3 regions of the Pullulanibacillus sp. KACC 23026 genome follow, and region 3 is predicted to be linked to each of the others. Evidence: riboswitches for the same ligand, from Rfam matches in the RefSeq annotation. Region 3 holds a riboswitch; each other region holds the start of a gene.
What was found. Region 3 has a riboswitch for thiamine pyrophosphate ahead of thiC (phosphomethylpyrimidine synthase ThiC). Riboswitches for the same ligand answer to the same signal wherever they lie in the genome.
Positions count from the first base shown of each region.

Region 1: another riboswitch for thiamine pyrophosphate. It lies ahead of PU629_RS02890 (thiamine phosphate synthase); the one in region 3 lies ahead of thiC (phosphomethylpyrimidine synthase ThiC).
Region 2: another riboswitch for thiamine pyrophosphate. It lies ahead of PU629_RS09870 (solute carrier family 23 protein); the one in region 3 lies ahead of thiC (phosphomethylpyrimidine synthase ThiC).

Region 1 is NZ_CP119107.1:653,200-658,970, reverse strand. It holds gene PU629_RS02910 (thiazole biosynthesis adenylyltransferase ThiF) at 1-755, opposite strand, end outside; gene PU629_RS02905 (thiazole synthase) at 755-1,522, opposite strand; gene thiS (sulfur carrier protein ThiS) at 1,525-1,728, opposite strand; gene thiO (glycine oxidase ThiO) at 1,725-2,861, opposite strand; gene PU629_RS02890 (thiamine phosphate synthase) at 2,842-3,477, opposite strand; TPP riboswitch at 3,751-3,865, opposite strand; gene PU629_RS02885 (ribokinase) at 4,171-5,163, opposite strand; gene PU629_RS02880 (D-ribose ABC transporter substrate-binding protein) at 5,175-5,771, opposite strand, start outside.
Region 2 is NZ_CP119107.1:2,094,332-2,100,102, forward strand. It holds gene thiM (hydroxyethylthiazole kinase) at 1-103, shown strand, start outside; gene thiD (bifunctional hydroxymethylpyrimidine kinase/phosphomethylpyrimidine kinase) at 122-940, shown strand; gene thiE (thiamine phosphate synthase) at 933-1,595, shown strand; TPP riboswitch at 1,601-1,710, shown strand; gene PU629_RS09870 (solute carrier family 23 protein) at 1,939-3,261, shown strand; gene PU629_RS09875 (LuxE/PaaK family acyltransferase) at 3,258-4,382, shown strand; gene PU629_RS09880 (acyl-CoA reductase) at 4,421-5,771, shown strand, end outside.
Region 3 is NZ_CP119107.1:4,048,374-4,054,144, forward strand. It holds gene PU629_RS18760 (M56 family metallopeptidase) at 1-575, opposite strand, end outside; gene PU629_RS18765 (BlaI/MecI/CopY family transcriptional regulator) at 572-991, opposite strand; gene thiC (phosphomethylpyrimidine synthase ThiC) at 1,462-3,237, opposite strand; TPP riboswitch at 3,371-3,485, opposite strand; gene PU629_RS18775 (SpoVR family protein) at 3,718-5,130, opposite strand; partial or broken gene dgoD (galactonate dehydratase) at 5,292-5,771, opposite strand, start outside.

The DNA.
Region 1 (5,771 bases), 1.4 Mb from region 3:
AGGTACGGATAAGATCGGGATTCGCCGCATGATGGGCAATCCCTCTTCTTCATTGAGGAGACGTCAATAGAAGCCTGTTCATTCTTCCATATATCAAAATAATAGAGGGTTCCTCGAAGGGACTCGTAATCTCCAACTAGAAGTTTGAACGCTTCAGAGAGTTGATTCGCTGTGACAATTTGAACCGCTGGGCTAATAATTCCCACTGTATCACAGGTTTCTCCGGCCATTGGCAGGGCTCCTAACAAGCAAGTGAGACAAGGCGTTCTGCCCGGCAGAAACGTATACGTTAATCCGTAGCTGCCCGTACAGGCCCCGTAGATCCATGGGAGGCTGTAGTTCTGGGCGGCATCATTTAACAGCATCCGAGTTTCAAAATTATCGGTGGCATCGATCATTAAATCGACAGGGGGAATGTACGTCTCCATTTCTTGCACCCCGAGCTCTGCCACGATCCCTCGTACAGAAACATCGGAATTAAGCTGTTTCAAGCGTTTTTCAGCCGCAATCGCTTTTGGCATTTGGATCCTCGCATCTTCTTCTGTATATAAGTGTTGTCTTTGAAGATTACTCCACTCGACATAATCTCGATCGATTATCGTGAGTTTGCCTAGCCCTGCGCGAACCAGTCCTTCCGAAAGATGGGTGCCTAAAGCCCCTGCCCCTACGACTAAAACATGAGCTTGCTTAAGTTTCTCTTGGCCCTTTTCTCCAATAGGAGCAAAAAGGGTTTGCCTAGAATAGCGATCATTCATCAAAGAGGACTCAACCCCTCAGTTGGACTGCTTGCACTTGCGAATTTCTTCTTTGGAATCCGTCCAGCTTCAAATCCATACCGCCCCGCCTCAATGGCCAGCTTCATCGCCAGTGCCATCTTCACAGGATCTTTGGCACCAGAAACTGCTGTATTTAATAGCACGCCATCTGCCCCAAGCTCCATTGCCCGTGCCGCATCTGCGGGTGAACCTATTCCTGCATCCACAATCACAGGGACTTCGGCTTGTTCGATAATAAAAGAGAGGTTAGTGGGGTTCAAGATTCCTTGACCGGACCCAATTGGTGACGCACCTGGCATCACCGCATGAACGCCAAGAGCTTGAAGTCTTCTAGCAAGGACCACATCATCCGATATATAAGGAAGGACAATAAATCCTTCATCTAGTAGCATTTGACAAGCTTTATATGTTTCAATAGGATCGGGCAATAATGTCTTTGAATCCCCAATCACCTCAACCTTAACCATATCACACAACCCAGACGCCTTGGCGAGCTTGGCAATTCTCACCGCTTCCTCGGCGGTCGCTGCCCCCGCCGTATTTGGGAGGAGCTTATAGTTGTCAAGATCGATCATTTCAAGAAAATTAGGTTGGTTCGCTTCAAAAATATTCATACGCCTGACCGCGAACGTTAAGATCTCCGTTTCAGAAATGTTCACCGCTTCTTTTTGGAGATGAAAATCAGAATATTTTCCGGTACCCAGTAATAAACGAGATTGGAACTGATAGTTTGCTATCTTTAGCATGTTCAACCGCCTCCTACAAAATGAACAATTTCAACACGATCACCATCGGTTAAGTTTTGTTCGGCTTGCTTTCCCTTTTCAATAATTTCATGGTTAACTTCAACAACCGTGACTTTGTTCTCAAGGCCTAAGTGACTTAGTAAATCAGAGACTTTGGAAACCGTTTCCGGCAAGGCTAATAGTCTTCCATTAATGGTTAATTTCAAAGGATAACCTCCTGACTTTTATTGCGGGTTAATTTAAAATCAGTTAAATCAACTGACGGCGTATTTCCAAGTATTAAATCAGCCATACTTTTTCCCGTAATAGGACTTAGTAAAATGCCGTTTCTGGAATGCCCGACCGCAAAAAATAAGTGGTTTAACTCAGGATGTTCCCCTAAATAAGGATAACCATCCGGGGTCATCGGTCGTATACCTGACCAAAAGCGATCCAATGTGGCCGTCCCAATTAATGGGAGAAGTGTTTTCACTTTATTCATAAGCTGCGAAAGGCCTTCAACCGATACCGATTTATCAAACGTATGCGGCTCCATAGTGGCTCCTATGATCAGTTCGCCCCCTTTTTTAGGGACCATATAGCACCCTTTTGTAAAGACCGTCCGTTTAAGAAGCGGGACATTTGTTTGAACAGAAAAGGCTTCTCCCTTAACAGGAAAATAAGCGTTCTTCTCATTCATTCCCTCTGGTAACCATTTCCTACTCCACGCCCCTGTTGCTACTACAATGGATTGACCATAAAAATCACCTGTTGGAGTCCGGACGCCATTTACAGTTCCGTCTTGAATAAGCAAGGTTTGCACCTCGCAAAATTCTCGGATGACCGCCCCAAAAGCAGCGGCGGCTTTAGCAAAGCCTTGTGTGAGCTGAGGAGCCGATACATGTCCTTCCTCTGGAAAATAGAGCGCTCCGTGAATGTTGTTAGAAAGCGAGGGTTCGAGCTCTAAGACCTCTTCAGGCTCTAGCCAAACTGCCTTTTCTCCAATAGACGTTTGCCAGTCTGCGATTTTCTTATAATGGATGACTTGTTCACGCGTTTCAGCGATCTTTAATTGACCATTCCATATCAATTCAATATCTATATGCGTGACCTCTCGGATCTCGGAGGCAATGGCAGGAAACAGGGCGCGGCTTTTCTTGGCGAGTTCAAAAAGAGAATTCGGATCGTCTAATTCCGCCTGCACACCAAGCATTCCAGCGGCTGCACTCGACGCTTCGGACCCAATTTTGTTTTTTTCCAAAAGCAATACCTTTTTCCCTTGCTTTGCCAAATGATAGGCTATCGAACAGCCATTCACGCCACCACCGATAATAATCGAATCAAATGGTTCTGGTATCATTGAATCGACTCCTTTCCTTTAACTTTTCTTGGTAAAGATGAACAGCTTTCACGGGATCCTGAGCTCCCATGACACCTGACATAACCGCTATTCCAGAGATGTTTAATTCAATGAGTTCTGGAACATGCTCAAGTCGTATTCCCCCTAATGCGATGACAGGGATGGTCACGGCATGCACGAGCTCCTCCAACTGAGAGATTCCTCTCCCCTTAAGGCCCGGTTTACACGTGGTTTCATAGATATTTCCAAACAACAAGAAATCCGCTCCGCTTTTTTGATAGAAAAGGGCTTCAGATAAGTTATGTACAGAAGCCCCTATTTTTAAGAAAGGGAACGCCCTCTTAATATCCAATGGGTTGTGGGCAAAGTTTGCGGGAAGCTGGACGCCTCCGAGCCTATACTCGCCCGCCATTTGAAAATGGCGATTAAGAATGAGCTTTTCCCTTGGAATACCATGATGTAGAAGGTGCTCAACCCAGTGCCTTATTTCGTCTTCAGAACGATCCTTTTCTCGAATATGGAGCGATGTGATAAAGGGCGTGATGTCCCGGGCGATTGAGGTGACCTCATCTAAATTCAACTTACCATTTGTAATCGCGTGTAACTCTTTTGTCATGGATGTCCCCCTTCCCATTTGACGAAGCAGGCGATTGGTTTTAATCTCGACATGATAGGATGACCTAATTTGGGGTGAGGGATAGGGAAGGACTAACGGCTCGACCCGTTGCTGATTGAATCGATCGGTTTTCCTCAATCAAAAAAATCCCTCCTTTCTTTTTTTGAAGACGAGATCGGTCACTGACCGTGTAGTGGATAATCAAAGTAAAAAAGCTGAATCCATAAATAAATGGACCCAGCTTGAAATGTAAGAAGTCGATGGCAACTTTGACTTTTACTTAACTAACTTCCCTACGCTGGCATGATCCAGATCAGGTCCAAAGAGTCAAGAAACTTCATCGCGTTTCTTTCTCAGCCCAGCTTATTGGACTCCCCTAGTTAATAACTTATTCAGTTAATTTAATTGTAAATCAAATCCACTCGAGAGGGAAGAGTTATTTTGAAAATTAGTAAAAGGGTGCCATTTCACTCATAAAAGAAGGAGAACTGTAACACTCCAATTAACCAAGTCATTAATAAGGATTACTCAATGACTTCAGAATTTATGACTTGCTCGTATTTTATTGGATATGCTCGCGCTCGCTGACGGTGCCATGTGTCTCAGTAAATGGCTAAAAAAATCCCTTTTAGTCACCAGACGTTGATGATCTGGATTCCAAAAGGGAGCACATGTCATACTGCTATATTTCTTTTATCTCTGTTGTTCACTTAAAAATTTTAATATCTCATCCTTGTATGGGGTTGATTCTTGTGCCCCTTCTTTTGTAACCGCCAACGCTGAAGCCGCTGTTGCAAATCGAAGGGCTTCTTTTGCATCCGAAGGGGTTTCATACATTGTAGAAAAGGCACCTACAAAAGTATCTCCCGCCGCTGTGGTATCAACCGTCTTAACTTTAAAAGCATCTTCTTTAATAAGGGTCAAACCATCTTGGCAGAGCAAGAACGAAGGATCTTCATTTTGGCCACCCTCAACAGTCTGATAAGTCCCATAAATTGAACCGTGTTCACCTAATGTAATAATCACTGCCTTTGGTCCAGATCTTAATAGCATACGGAAAGCTTCTTGTACGTTTTCTTTATTAAAATCGTAGACCAGATCCATCCCCGTTAAAGTTTGAGCCTCAGTCTCATTAAGAATAACAACATCGACTTGTTCAAGGTGTTCTAATCCTATATTTGAAATGGGTGCCGGATTAAAGATCACCTGAATACCTTTCCTATTGGCCATTTCAATTGCTTTCAATGTTGTCGTTAATGGAATTTCATTTTGCAAAATAATGGAATGAACGTCTTCAAAAGCCTTTTCATCAAAAGTCTGGATTAAATCGTGTTCAGAAAAGGTTTGATTGGCTCCAGGCGTAACAATAATCGAATTTTCTCCACGATCATCTACCGTAATGATCGCTAAACTTGTCGGGCCATCTGTCGTTTTAACAAATGACGTGTTGACATGGTTACGTGATAAGTTCTCTAATAGTCGCCTTGAGAACTCGTCATTCCCTACTGCTCCAAGCATGGTTACGTCACTTCCAGCACGAGCCGTCGCAACCGCTTGATTGGCTCCTTTTCCTCCAGGACTATACTCAAGATTCAACCCAAGAATGGTTTCACCTGGAAGCGGATGGGCATGCACTTTATTCACTAAGTCCATGTTGATACTTCCGATTACAACTGTTTTTTTCATTCTATTCATCCTTAAAATCCTTTAAAAGAACTGCCTTTTGTAACGAGTTTAAGAGGAACTGGAACGGTTGAATCGAGTTTCTTGCCATTAAATAAGTCAAGAGCCTTATCGACGCCTAATTGTCCTTCAACACTTGGTTGTTGAGCAATATCCGCATACATCGAACCATTATTTACATTTTTAATGGCTTCGCCTTCTCCATCAATTCCTACAATTTTTACGTTCTTCTTATTGGATTGTTGAATAGCTTTTAATGCCCCTAATGCCATTTCATCGTTTTGAGCAAATACAGCATTAACATCAGGATGTGCTTGCAGAATATTTTCCATAACATTTAGTGCTTTACTGCGATCAAAGTCTGCCGATTGTTTTGAAACAACTTGAATGCCTGATGCTGTTTTAATTTCATTATCAAAGCCCTTTTCCCGATCTCTTTCAGAAGAAGCTCCGATCTCGCCTTGAAGTTCTACCACTTTACCTTTGCCATTTAATGCTTTAATAATTTGATCGGCTGCCATTTTTCCTGCCTTAACACTATCAGAAGCAATAAATGTTGTCACTTTACCGCTTGATACACTTCGATCGAGTGTAATAACTGGAATATTGGC
Region 2 (5,771 bases), 2.0 Mb from region 3:
GGAAGGTCCAGGGCGTTTTCAAATAGAATTGCTCAATCAACTTGCTCTCGTCTCACCAAATGACATTATTCAGAACGGACGACTGGAACAACTTAAGGCGTAAAAAGGAGGAAAGTCTTACGTGAAAACCTATAAAGCATTGACAATCGCCGGATCAGATAGTGGAGGGGGGGCGGGGATACAAGCTGATCTTAAAACCTTCCAAGAGCTGGGTGTCTATGGGATGTCTGCCATCACCGCGGTCACCGCACAAAACACAACGGGAGTGCAAGGGGTCTATCCCGTACCGACAATAGGGGTAGTCGAACAACTCCAATCAATTGGCGAGGATTTGCCGCCGGATGCTTTAAAAACAGGGATGTTGTTCAGCCCAGAAATTATTATGGCCGTGTCTGAATACATTCGCTCTTTTAAATGGGAAAATCTGGTTATGGATCCCGTGATGATTGCAAAAGGAGGGGCATCATTGCTTCAGCAAGAAGCGGTTCATGCCCTGAAAAAGGAACTTCTGCCTTTAGCGACTGTCATAACCCCTAATATTCCCGAAGCTGAAGTGTTGGCAGAAATAACTATCCGTACACCTCAAGACAAATGCGAAGCAGCCAAACGTTTACATGACTTAGGGGCAGCCTATGTTGTTGTAAAAGGTGGACATGACACTGAAGCAGACGAAGTTGTCGATGTTTTATATGACGGACACAACTTTGATTATTTCAACTCACAAAGAATCCAGACAGTCAACACACATGGCACCGGGTGTACCTTTTCAGCAGCCCTAACCGCAGAGCTTGCAAAAGGCAAAACAGTTAAGCAAGCGGTTCAGGTCGCCAAGTCGTTTATTCAATGTGCGATCCAATATGATCTGGGACTGGGACACGGTCATGGCCCAACCAATCATTGGGCTTACAATCAATTTGCAGGGAGTGAGATCGATGGCTAAACGTTCTCCAGAAGCGATCAAGGAGCTATTAAACGTCTATTTTATAATGGGAAGTCCGAATTGCAACCGCGATCCTCGTGATATTTTAAAAGAAGCGATTCAAGGCGGGATCACGCTTTTTCAATTTCGCGAAAAAGGGACTGGATCACTAGAAGGTGAGGCGAAACGACAACTCGCCAAAGACCTGCAAGCGATCTGCAAACAGCATCAGATTCCTTTTATTGTCAATGATGATTTGGATCTGGCACTTGAACTGGATGCAGATGGTGTTCACATAGGTCAAGAGGATGCACCCGCACGAGACGTCCGTCAACGACTCGGTGAAGAAAAGCTTGTCGGCATATCCGCTCATACGGTGGAGGAAGCACTGTCTGCCATTCAAGAAGGGGCAGACTATCTAGGTGTAGGGCCCATTTACCCGACAACGACGAAAGAAGATGCCAAACCTGCACGAGGAATGGAGCTAGTCCAAACGTTACGACAAAAAGGGATTTCTTTTCCCATTGTCGGAATCGGAGGGATTAACCCGGCGAATGCTTCTGACGTCATAGAAGAGGGAGCGGATGGTGTGTCCGTCATCACCGCTATTAGTCAGGCTGAACACGTTGTCCAAACGACGAATGAATTAAAAAAAGCTGTTCACCAGATTAAATAAAAAAAGTAGCCGAAATTGGGAGCTTGTTGAAACAGGCTGAGAGGATCACTAGAGTGGTCGACCAACACAACCTGATCTGGGTAATACCAGCGTAGGGAAATAATAATGACATTCTAATAAGAAAGTAACTTTCATCTTTTAAATAGTCGCTCTGTAAGGTTAAGTCTGCCCTTTCAAAAAAGGTAAAAAGCTACGAATCTCGTATTTTCGCTGAATGAAAAAATAAGAGAAAATCAACATTGTCCATTAACAGAGCCAATCGTATGAGGAAGAATTTCTTATAAGCAAGTGTCTTTTTATTATTTCTCCATGGAAAATGAAAGAATGTTATGGAGGAAATAAGATGGAAATAGAACAACAATCGAGTAATCAGACGCATTTAACGGTGGGGTATGATGAAAAACTGCCGCCTTTACAGTCCTTTTTATACGGCTTACAGCATGTTTTTGTTTCAAACGTCTGGTTGGATCCTATTTTTGTCGCGGCCATGGTGGGGATGCCGCTTGCACTCGCGTCAAATATAGTCAATGCCATTTTTCTTGCAGCAGGCTTCGTGACCTTGATCCAAGCAACGAAACTGGTGCGACTGCCAATTGTTCAGGGGCCGTCTGCCGCCTTTGATTCACTCATGATCTCAGCTGGAAAAGCAAATGGCCTGGCCGCTGCGGGTGGCGGAATCTTATTAAGTGCCATTATTGTCTTTATCCTATCAATAACGGGATTAATTGGAAGACTAAGAGTGTTGTTTACGCCCGTTATCTCTGGGACGGTTATATTTGTTGTTGGTGTCGCTTTATCAGGATTTACATTATCCGAATTCTTAGGAGGGGCTTCAGGGTCACCAACCTTTGCGACGGTCACGACTTTATCGATGTCGATTCCGACCACCCTAATCGTTCTCTTCCTTTCGACTTTTGGCCGAAAAAAATGGCGATCATTCGCTTTTCTAATCGCACTTATAGCAGGAGATATCATCGCAACTCTCTTAGGTCAAACTCATTTCTCTCAAATCGGAACAAAAGCGTGGTTTGGTCTTCCTCACTTTTTACCATATGGTCATTTAACGTTTAAGTGGGATTCATTTGTTATGTTTTTTGTGGCCTATATTGTCGCGGTCATTGAAGCCATGGGAGTCTATCAAGCGGGAGCTGAGATGATTCAGGTCAACCTCGATTCGAGGCGGATTCGCAATGGATTTGCGGGAGAATCAATCGGTTCAATCATTTCCACCTTAATTGGCGGGTTTCCAACAACGGCTTATGGCCAAAATGTGGGATTACTTCGGTTAACGGGTGTTGCGTCTCGTTTTCCGGTTATTGTAGCTGGGATTATCTTTCTCATACTGGGTTTTGTTCCAAAGGCAGGAGCTATTCTTGCGCTCACCCCAGACCCCGTTGTTGGGGGGATTTTCTTACCCGCTGCCGCTTCCTTAATTTTTACGGGGATTTCAATTTTAACTAAAATGGAACGGTCAGACGTCAATTTTACGATTGCGGGACTGTCCATTTTACTTGCGATTGCCTTGCCTAGTTATTTTTCAGGTGTAAAAGGTCCTATTGGCACCTTTTTATCAAATAGTGTACTGGTCGGAACGATTACAGCGTTTCTTTTACAGTTTATTTTAATAACAGTGCCTGGCTGGTTTGGAAAGAAGGAGACAACTTGAGAGAAGAAAGCCTAACACTAACTGATAAGCTTTTAAACTTTATTCAGACTTATAATGATTGGAATTCTAATCAAAGTGAAACTTACGAGACGGCGTTTAATCGTTTGGCTTTAGATATGTTTAAATTTCAGTTCAAGCATAATCTCCCTTATAAGAAGTTCTGTCAATCAAAGAGACGAACACCTTTAACCGTGAAGCGATGGCTGGATATTCCGCCTATGCCGATTCAGGGTTTCAAGGAGTTGACCTTAACCTGTGAGCCGGTTGAAGCAGCAGAGGGCGTCTTTATGACAAGTGGGACGACCAACCCTGAGAAAAAAGGCTGTCATTATCATCCACGGTTTACAACATGGGATGCTTCAATGAAAGGGCCTTATAAACAATTTGTCTTACCTGACAGGGAAAAAATAACAACTTTTGTTTTATCTCCAGCTGCTGATAGGAATCAACATTCTTCGCTTTCAAGATATTTATCCAAATCTGTTGAGTATTTTGGAACTGGAAAAAGTCAATTTTTCTTTAATGAAAACGGGTTAGATATGGAAGGGTTTGTTTCTGCTTTGCGAGCTTCTGAGGAAAGCAAAGATCCTGTTCTATTGATTGGAGCGACTTTTTCTTATGTTCACATTCTTGATTATTGCCGGGCTCACGGCTTGAAATTCTCTTTACCTATTAAGAGTCGGATTTTTGATACAGGTGGCTTTAAAGGTCAGTCTCGTGAAGTTGAAATGGAACAGCTTTATGAGGACTTCCATTCCTTTTTTGATGTTCCTCGTGAATGGTGCATTAATATGTACGGCATGACGGAATTGTGTTCTCAGGCTTATGACCAGACTATCCGTACGAATCTATTGTCGGGTCAAAGTATCAGGGATAAGGCAGGGCCAGCGTGGTTTCGTACCCTAGTCTTGGATCCTAATAAATTAGAACCCGTTGAAAAAGGTCAAAAGGGTGTTCTTGCTCATTTCGATTTGGCAAATTGGAATTCTTGTCTAGCCATTCTAACGGAAGATCTCGGTTACCAGACGGATAATGGTTTCGTTCTTCTTGGAAGAGTGGAGGGGTCAGAGGCAAGAGGGTGCTCCATTGCAGTTGATCAATTGCTGCAAGCAAACAAATGAGGGGGCTGACCCCTTTTTTACTAAAAAGGGGGTATCAGGTGAATCATCTAGGTCAAGAAAAAACTATTGAACTTTTTAAACTTCCAGCTTCTATTAATATTGAAGAATTTGAAGAACGAATCATCGAAACGAAAAAGGGTTTTTACAGGCTTCTTACTCCTGTTTTAACAGAAAACTTAATAAAAGAAATAACGGATACCATAAAGTCTTCACGAGACTACTATCTCATGAAACTATCCATAAACGAAATTGTTGATAAAATCGATCAGGCTGTTCAAAAATGGCTGAATCCACACTATCCTTTACGTCAGTTAGCTGAGTTGCTGTTACCTCCTTTAACAGGCTATGATGCTGAAATGATTCGCCTTGAACTTAAACAATACATGAGAAACTTTCGTAAAAAAGAGCTTTTGCGTTTCATTGATGAAGAATTGGATCAAGCAACGATTTTAGATGAATTCCGTCCTCGAAAAACGGGTGGGATGAGCATGGCATTCGGGCCAAGCCTTATTTTTCATGTTTTTTCTGGAAATGTTCCAGGGGTTCAGCTTTGGAGTTTAATCATGGGATTACTTGTTAAATCAGCTAATCTGGGTAAAACCTCATCAAGTGAGCCGTTAATGGCCGTGCTTTTTGGACAGTCCTTAGCAGAAGTCGATGAACGCCTCGCAGAAACGCTTGCCATTCTGCCATGGAAAGGAGGAACAGAGGAGCTTGAATTACCTTCTATTGAAGCGGCAGAAGCCATTATTGTTTATGGGTCTAATACAACGGTTGAAAAGATAAGGCCTATGGTCCCTTACTATAAACGTTTTCTGACTTATGGGCATAAAATCAGTTTTGCTCTTATTGGGAAGGAGGCGTTAACCGCAGATCGTTATTACGAAACGATTCATCATCTTGCTGAAGATATCTCGATATATGACCAACAAAGTTGCCTATCCCCTCAACTTGTGATGATCGAAAAGGGGGGGGGCGTCTCACCTAAACAAGCAGCACAGCTCCTTGCTTCAGAGCTTGAACGTTATCATCTTAAAAGACCAAGGGCCGTTTTAAAGCCAAATGAAGCCATGGCCATTCAAAAAGCCAGACATCATTACACGTTTGCGGCTATGGAAAATCCTGAAGAGATAACCGTTTATCAGAGCCAAGGAGATACGGCCTGGACGGTCATTTTTCATTATCACGTTGGATTTGAATTAAGCCCATTAAATCGAACGGTTCATGTCTTTACGACCGAAAAGTTAGAGGAGGATCTTCATGTTCTTCGTCCTTATCAACATTATCTTCAATCCTGCGGGGCGGCGGTCAAACCCGAGCGGCTGTTTAGCTTGGCTAAAGAATTAGGGAGCATTGGAGTAGATCGTATTTCAGCAATAGGCGAAATGA
Region 3 (5,771 bases):
TTGGTATACAGCAATTTGGTCATGGGGACAAACCACAATGTCCGTGCAATCAGGCGTAAAATGAATATTTTTAAAGAATCATGATTGATTTTATGAGACATTTCATGCAGGATGACAGCCTCAACCTCTTGAGTTTCAAGCAAATTGAGTAAACCCGTACTCAATACGATTAACGGAGTTCGGAGTCCAATCGTAAAGGCCACCATTTTATCATCGTTAATCACGGCAATAGATTGACCTACAACTTTATATTTCTCACTAACCGCTTTGGTCCATTTTATAGTCTTTAAGGAATCGATTTTAGCATGCATTCTAGTTGATTGAATAGCATATTCAATCATTCCCACTATTAAAACGAGAATACTGTAGGCCATAATCGAATTTAACAAGAAAACAACAATTAAATAGCAAGGTGAATCCCTTTCAAATAGCCCAATACAGAAGTCAAAAAAATCCGCTTGAAATTTCAAGCCAAAAATAAGATGAATCCCATAAACAGCTATTTGGCACCATACAATTAATGCGATGAAAACGCCCGTTCCAAACATCATCTTTGACTTTTTCTTCCACATCATGACTTGTCCTTTTTTAATTGTTTGATTTTTTGTTCCAGTTGATTTAATAAGTTTTGATCAACATCCGTTATAACATCTAACATATGGTTGATTACAACACCACCAAATTCGTCCAGCAAATTCTCTGTTAACCGCTTCGATTGTTCCTCAATAAACGCTTCCTTTGTCTGAACGGGCTTGAATAAAGAAACCCTTCCATCAGTCCGTTTTGTAAGAATGCCCTTGTCGACTAACCGTTTCATAACGGTCATAACCGTATTAAAACTAATCGGCTTATCCTTCTCTAAGTAATGCTGAACCTGCTTGATTGACTGTTCTTGACCAGATTCCCATAGATAATCGATTATTTTAGCTTCGAGCGGGCCGAAAAAGCGGTCTAATCCAACCTTATCATATTTAAAATTTTTGATAGTCATTTCGTTTAGTCCTCCACTACAAATTGTAGTGTATTACTATTTAAATTTCAAGTTAAAATCAAAATCTTAATACAATTAAAAAGCCTGCCGTTTTGAATAGCTTAATTGAACGCTATCAAAGTACGCTATCAAAGTACGGTAGAACATCCCTCTTACTTTGTTCGGCTTTTAAATTCGAATAGATAGTAATGAATTCATTACTAAAAATGGTTTTTAAAAAGAGGCCGGGACAGAAGCCGTTTACGAATAGAAAAAACCGAACTTATTCACATCTTTTAACGTGATGGGTTCGGTTTTTCATTTAAAAGTTAAGTCATTTATGAAACGCTTCGTCAAAAATACGTTGCTCTCCGCGGGCACGGCCATAGCCTCTAAAAATGGTTGAACGGTAAGTGAGATTTGGAGTAATGATAGGCAAACCTTGAGGGCATATGTTATATGTGATTTTCAAAAAGGAACATCAAACTGATTTATTGATAAATACCTCCGCCAGAACTCCTAAATTCATTAGCTTTTTCTCTCATCCCTTGTTCAATGACTTTCTGTGTATCTAGGTTCTTTTCTTTTGCAAATTTGCGGATATCATGTGAGATCCTCATACTGCAAAATTTCGGACCGCACATGGAACAAAAATGAGCTGTTTTTGCTCCTTCAGCTGGCAAGGTTTCATCATGATAGTCGATCGCCCGTTCAGGATCTAATGATAAATGAAATTGATCGCGCCATCTGAATTCAAAACGGGCTTTAGACAAGGCGTCATCTCTTTTTTGTGCACCTGGATGTCCCTTTGCTAAGTCAGCAGCATGGGCCGCAATTTTATAGGTGATCACCCCTTCGCGAACATCATCCCGATTAGGCAGCCCTAGATGCTCTTTAGGTGTCACATAACAAAGCATGGCCGTTCCATACCAGCCAATCATAGCGGCACCGATTGCAGAGGTGATATGGTCATACCCAGGGGCAATATCGGTTGCAAGCGGTCCAAGTGTGTAAAAAGGGGCTTCTTTACAAACCTCCAGCTGTTTATCCATATTTTCTTTAATAAGATGCATGGGCACGTGTCCTGGTCCTTCTACCATAACTTGAACGTCATGTTCCCATGCGATTTGAGTAAGCTCTCCAAGGGTCTCAAGTTCTGCAAATTGGGCTTCATCATTGGCATCTGCAATAGAACCCGGACGTAAGCCGTCACCTAATGAAAATGAAATATCGTAAGTTTTCATAATGTCACAGATTTCTTCAAAATGAGTATATAAAAAGTTTTCCTGATGATGATACAAACACCATTGAGCCATAATGGATCCTCCACGTGAGACGATTCCCGTTACACGATTGGCAGTAAGCGGAACATACCGCAATAGCACGCCTGCATGAATGGTGAAGTAATCAACGCCCTGTTCCGCTTGTTCGATTAACGTATCACGGTAAACTTCCCAAGTCAGATCTTCAGCAACCCCTTTTACTTTTTCTAAAGCTTGATAAATAGGGACAGTCCCGACCGGAACAGCCGAATTACGAATAATCCATTCTCTAGTAGTATGAATGTTTTTGCCTGTTGAAAGATCCATAATAGTGTCGGCACCCCAGCGAGTGGCCCATGTCATTTTTTCGACTTCCTCATAAATTGAAGAGGATACAGCTGAGTTTCCAATGTTGGCGTTAATCTTTACATGGAAGTTCCGACCAATAATCATAGGCTCCGATTCTGGATGATTAATATTAGAAGGGATAATGGCCCTTCCTCTTGCCACTTCTTCTCGAACAAAATCAGGAGTCATATTTTCGCGAATAGCTATAAACTCCATTTCCGGAGTAATGATTCCTTTTTTGGCATAATGAAGTTGAGTGACATTTGTTCCTGATTTTGCCCGGAGGACCTCACGTTTTAATCCAGGAAAGACGTTATGGTTTGCTCTTGGATCCTTTTCATCCCTATACCCATTATCCTCAGGCAGGATATCGCGCCCCGAGTACTCCTCGACATCTCCGCGTTCCTTAATCCAAGTGCTTCTAATTGGAGGTAAGCCTTTTTTGATGTCAATTGAATAATTAGGATCTGTATAAGGCCCACTTGTATCATAAACACGGACAGGCCCATTTTCTTCTTCTCCAAAGCTGCCTGTTGTAGGACTTAATTCTATTTCCCGCATAGGTACCTTAATATCCGTTCGTGAGCCCTCTACATAGACCTTCTTACTTCCTGGAAACTGGGACATAATCGAAATACTTTTTTCATTTAGTGACATAAAAAAAATCTCCCCTTTTAAAATTTTTAAAAGACGAGACCCAGACAATACAGAGTAGTCAAAATCAAAGAAAAAAGCTGAGTCCATAAATAAAACGGACCCAGCTAATATGTAGAAGTTACCTACTTTGATTTCTAAAAACATCTAACTTCCCTACGCTGGCATGATCCAGATCAGGTCCAAAGAGTCAAGAAACTTCATCGCGTTTCTTTCTCAGCCCAGCTTATTGGACTCCCCTAGTTATTCGCTATTTAATTGTAGTTACAGTATACCTTAATTTCAGAAAATGAAAAGAGGGTTTCGAAAATATCTACTCTTAAACACTCAAATGGATTGTTCAACTTTTCAGTCGGACACCCTCAAAATCATAGCAGCATAAAAAAAGAAATCGGTCCTGGATTATAACTGCAAAAGTGAGGAAATGATGACCACATAAGAAAAGCAAGAATCATTGTTGATCCTTGCTTAATCATAATATTTTTAATCCAGCCGCTTCCGGTGCACCTTGGCCCCGTCACACGAGAAGAGCGTCTTTTTATCATCGATAATCGTTTCAATATGAACCGTTCGGCCCCAAAGCTTGTGAACATGGATGAGTACCTTTTCCAAGTAATTGATATCAAGCTCCTGACCTTCATAGCGATGGGCTAAATAAAGCTCTCCATTTTTTAAATAATCCCCGTCTTCTACCTCAATGTATGGGAAACCGGCGTTAACACGGCTCGCGACCAGTTCATCCCGAACCTGTTCCCAATCTTTGCTCGAAACAACTACTTCATTCCCTTTTCTTTCAAATAAAAAGAGATCCTCACGCTGGACAAGTTCCTTCGTTAAATAATTTCGGATAAAGGATTGGTCAGATTCAATTTCGCGTACTTCAAAGATTTTCTCTCGGCCAGATCCAGGTTTTACTCCGCGTTTTAACATCTCTTCCGTCGGGTTATCATAACGCTCTTCGATATCTTCAAAGATTTTAATTCCTAAATAATAAGGATTAATCTGCCGGCGTGACGGCTGAACGACGCTGGCATTTAATTTGGCATATTCAATGGCTTCCTCCGTTGTAAGATCCATCTCCCGCATGATCCTCGCATGCCAGTAGGACGCCCAACCTTCGTTCATGATTTTGGTTTCCATTTGCGGCCAGAAATAGAGCATTTCTTCACGAAGCATAGTGAGAATATCACGCTGCCAGTCGGTCAACTCACGGCTATGCTCTTCTATAAATAAGAGCAAGTCCTTTTCCGGTTTTTCAGGGAATTTCTTTTTGGTTTCAGGATTTTTCAATACTTTCTTAGCGTCGAGTCTCAGAAGATCATCATAATCAGAAAGAGGCTTTGCGGGCTTCCAACGCAAGGAATCCGTCTCCTTCGCTTCTTCCCGTCTGACTCTTGTCAGGGTAGGATCCACATGTTCTTCAATCGATAAGACGGCATCAATAAAGGCTTCGACATCGTCTCGCCCATACCGTTCCTCGTAGGCTTTAATGCGTTCTGCCGTTGCCGCCATGCTTTCCACCATATCTCGGCGCGTTTTCGAGAAACGAACATTATTCTTAAAGAAATCACAGTGAGCAAGTACGTGAGCAACGATCATTTTATTTTGGATGAGACTATTGGAATCCAGTAGAAAGGCATAACAAGGATTGGAATTAATGACAAGCTCATAGATTTTACTCATGCCGAGGTCATATTGGAGCTTCATTTTATGATAGGTTTTACCAAAGCTCCAGTGTGAATAACGGGTCGGCATGCCATAGGCCCCAAATGTATAAATAACTTCAGCTGGGCAAATCTCATACCTCATTGGATAAAAATCAAGGCCCAATCCCTCAGCAATCTCCGTGATTTCCTCAATCGCGACATCCAGCTTTTTCAACTCATCGGACTTCAAGCGGCCTCACTCCTTATATCCTTTTATCTAATATATGTTGCCACTAGTGTATGAATGAGCGAACAAGCATGTGACAGATGTTAGAATATTTAGTTATTTTTTATACTTTAGAATGATGGACATAGCTTACCATTCCGCGATGCTGCCATCCTTATGACGCCAATGCCAATTCCGACATAGTTTCCAACCGCTTCGCGAATCGCTGCTACTCTTTCTAGAACTTGATCTACTTTCTCATGGGTATCAATATACTGCAATTCTTCGGTAGCATTCATTTTGATTGCTGTAAATCCTTGCTCGACAACTTCTTTGGCCGAATTGCCTACATCACTCGGACGGTCACCGCCAATCCATGAATAAACACGGATCGAGTCACGACAGGCGCCACCCATTAGTTCATAGACCGGTGCATGATAATATTTGCCTTTAATATCCCTTAAAGCTTGGTCAATACCAGCGATCGCACTCATGAGAATCGGACCACCGCGATAAAAGCCGCTTCGATACATGACATTCCATAGATCCTCAGTACGAAGGGGATCCTGATCAATTAAATATGTACTTAGCTCGCGTACAGCAGCTTCAACGGTTGCGACTCTACCCTCTATTACAGGTTCTCCCCATCCTGTCATCCCTTCATC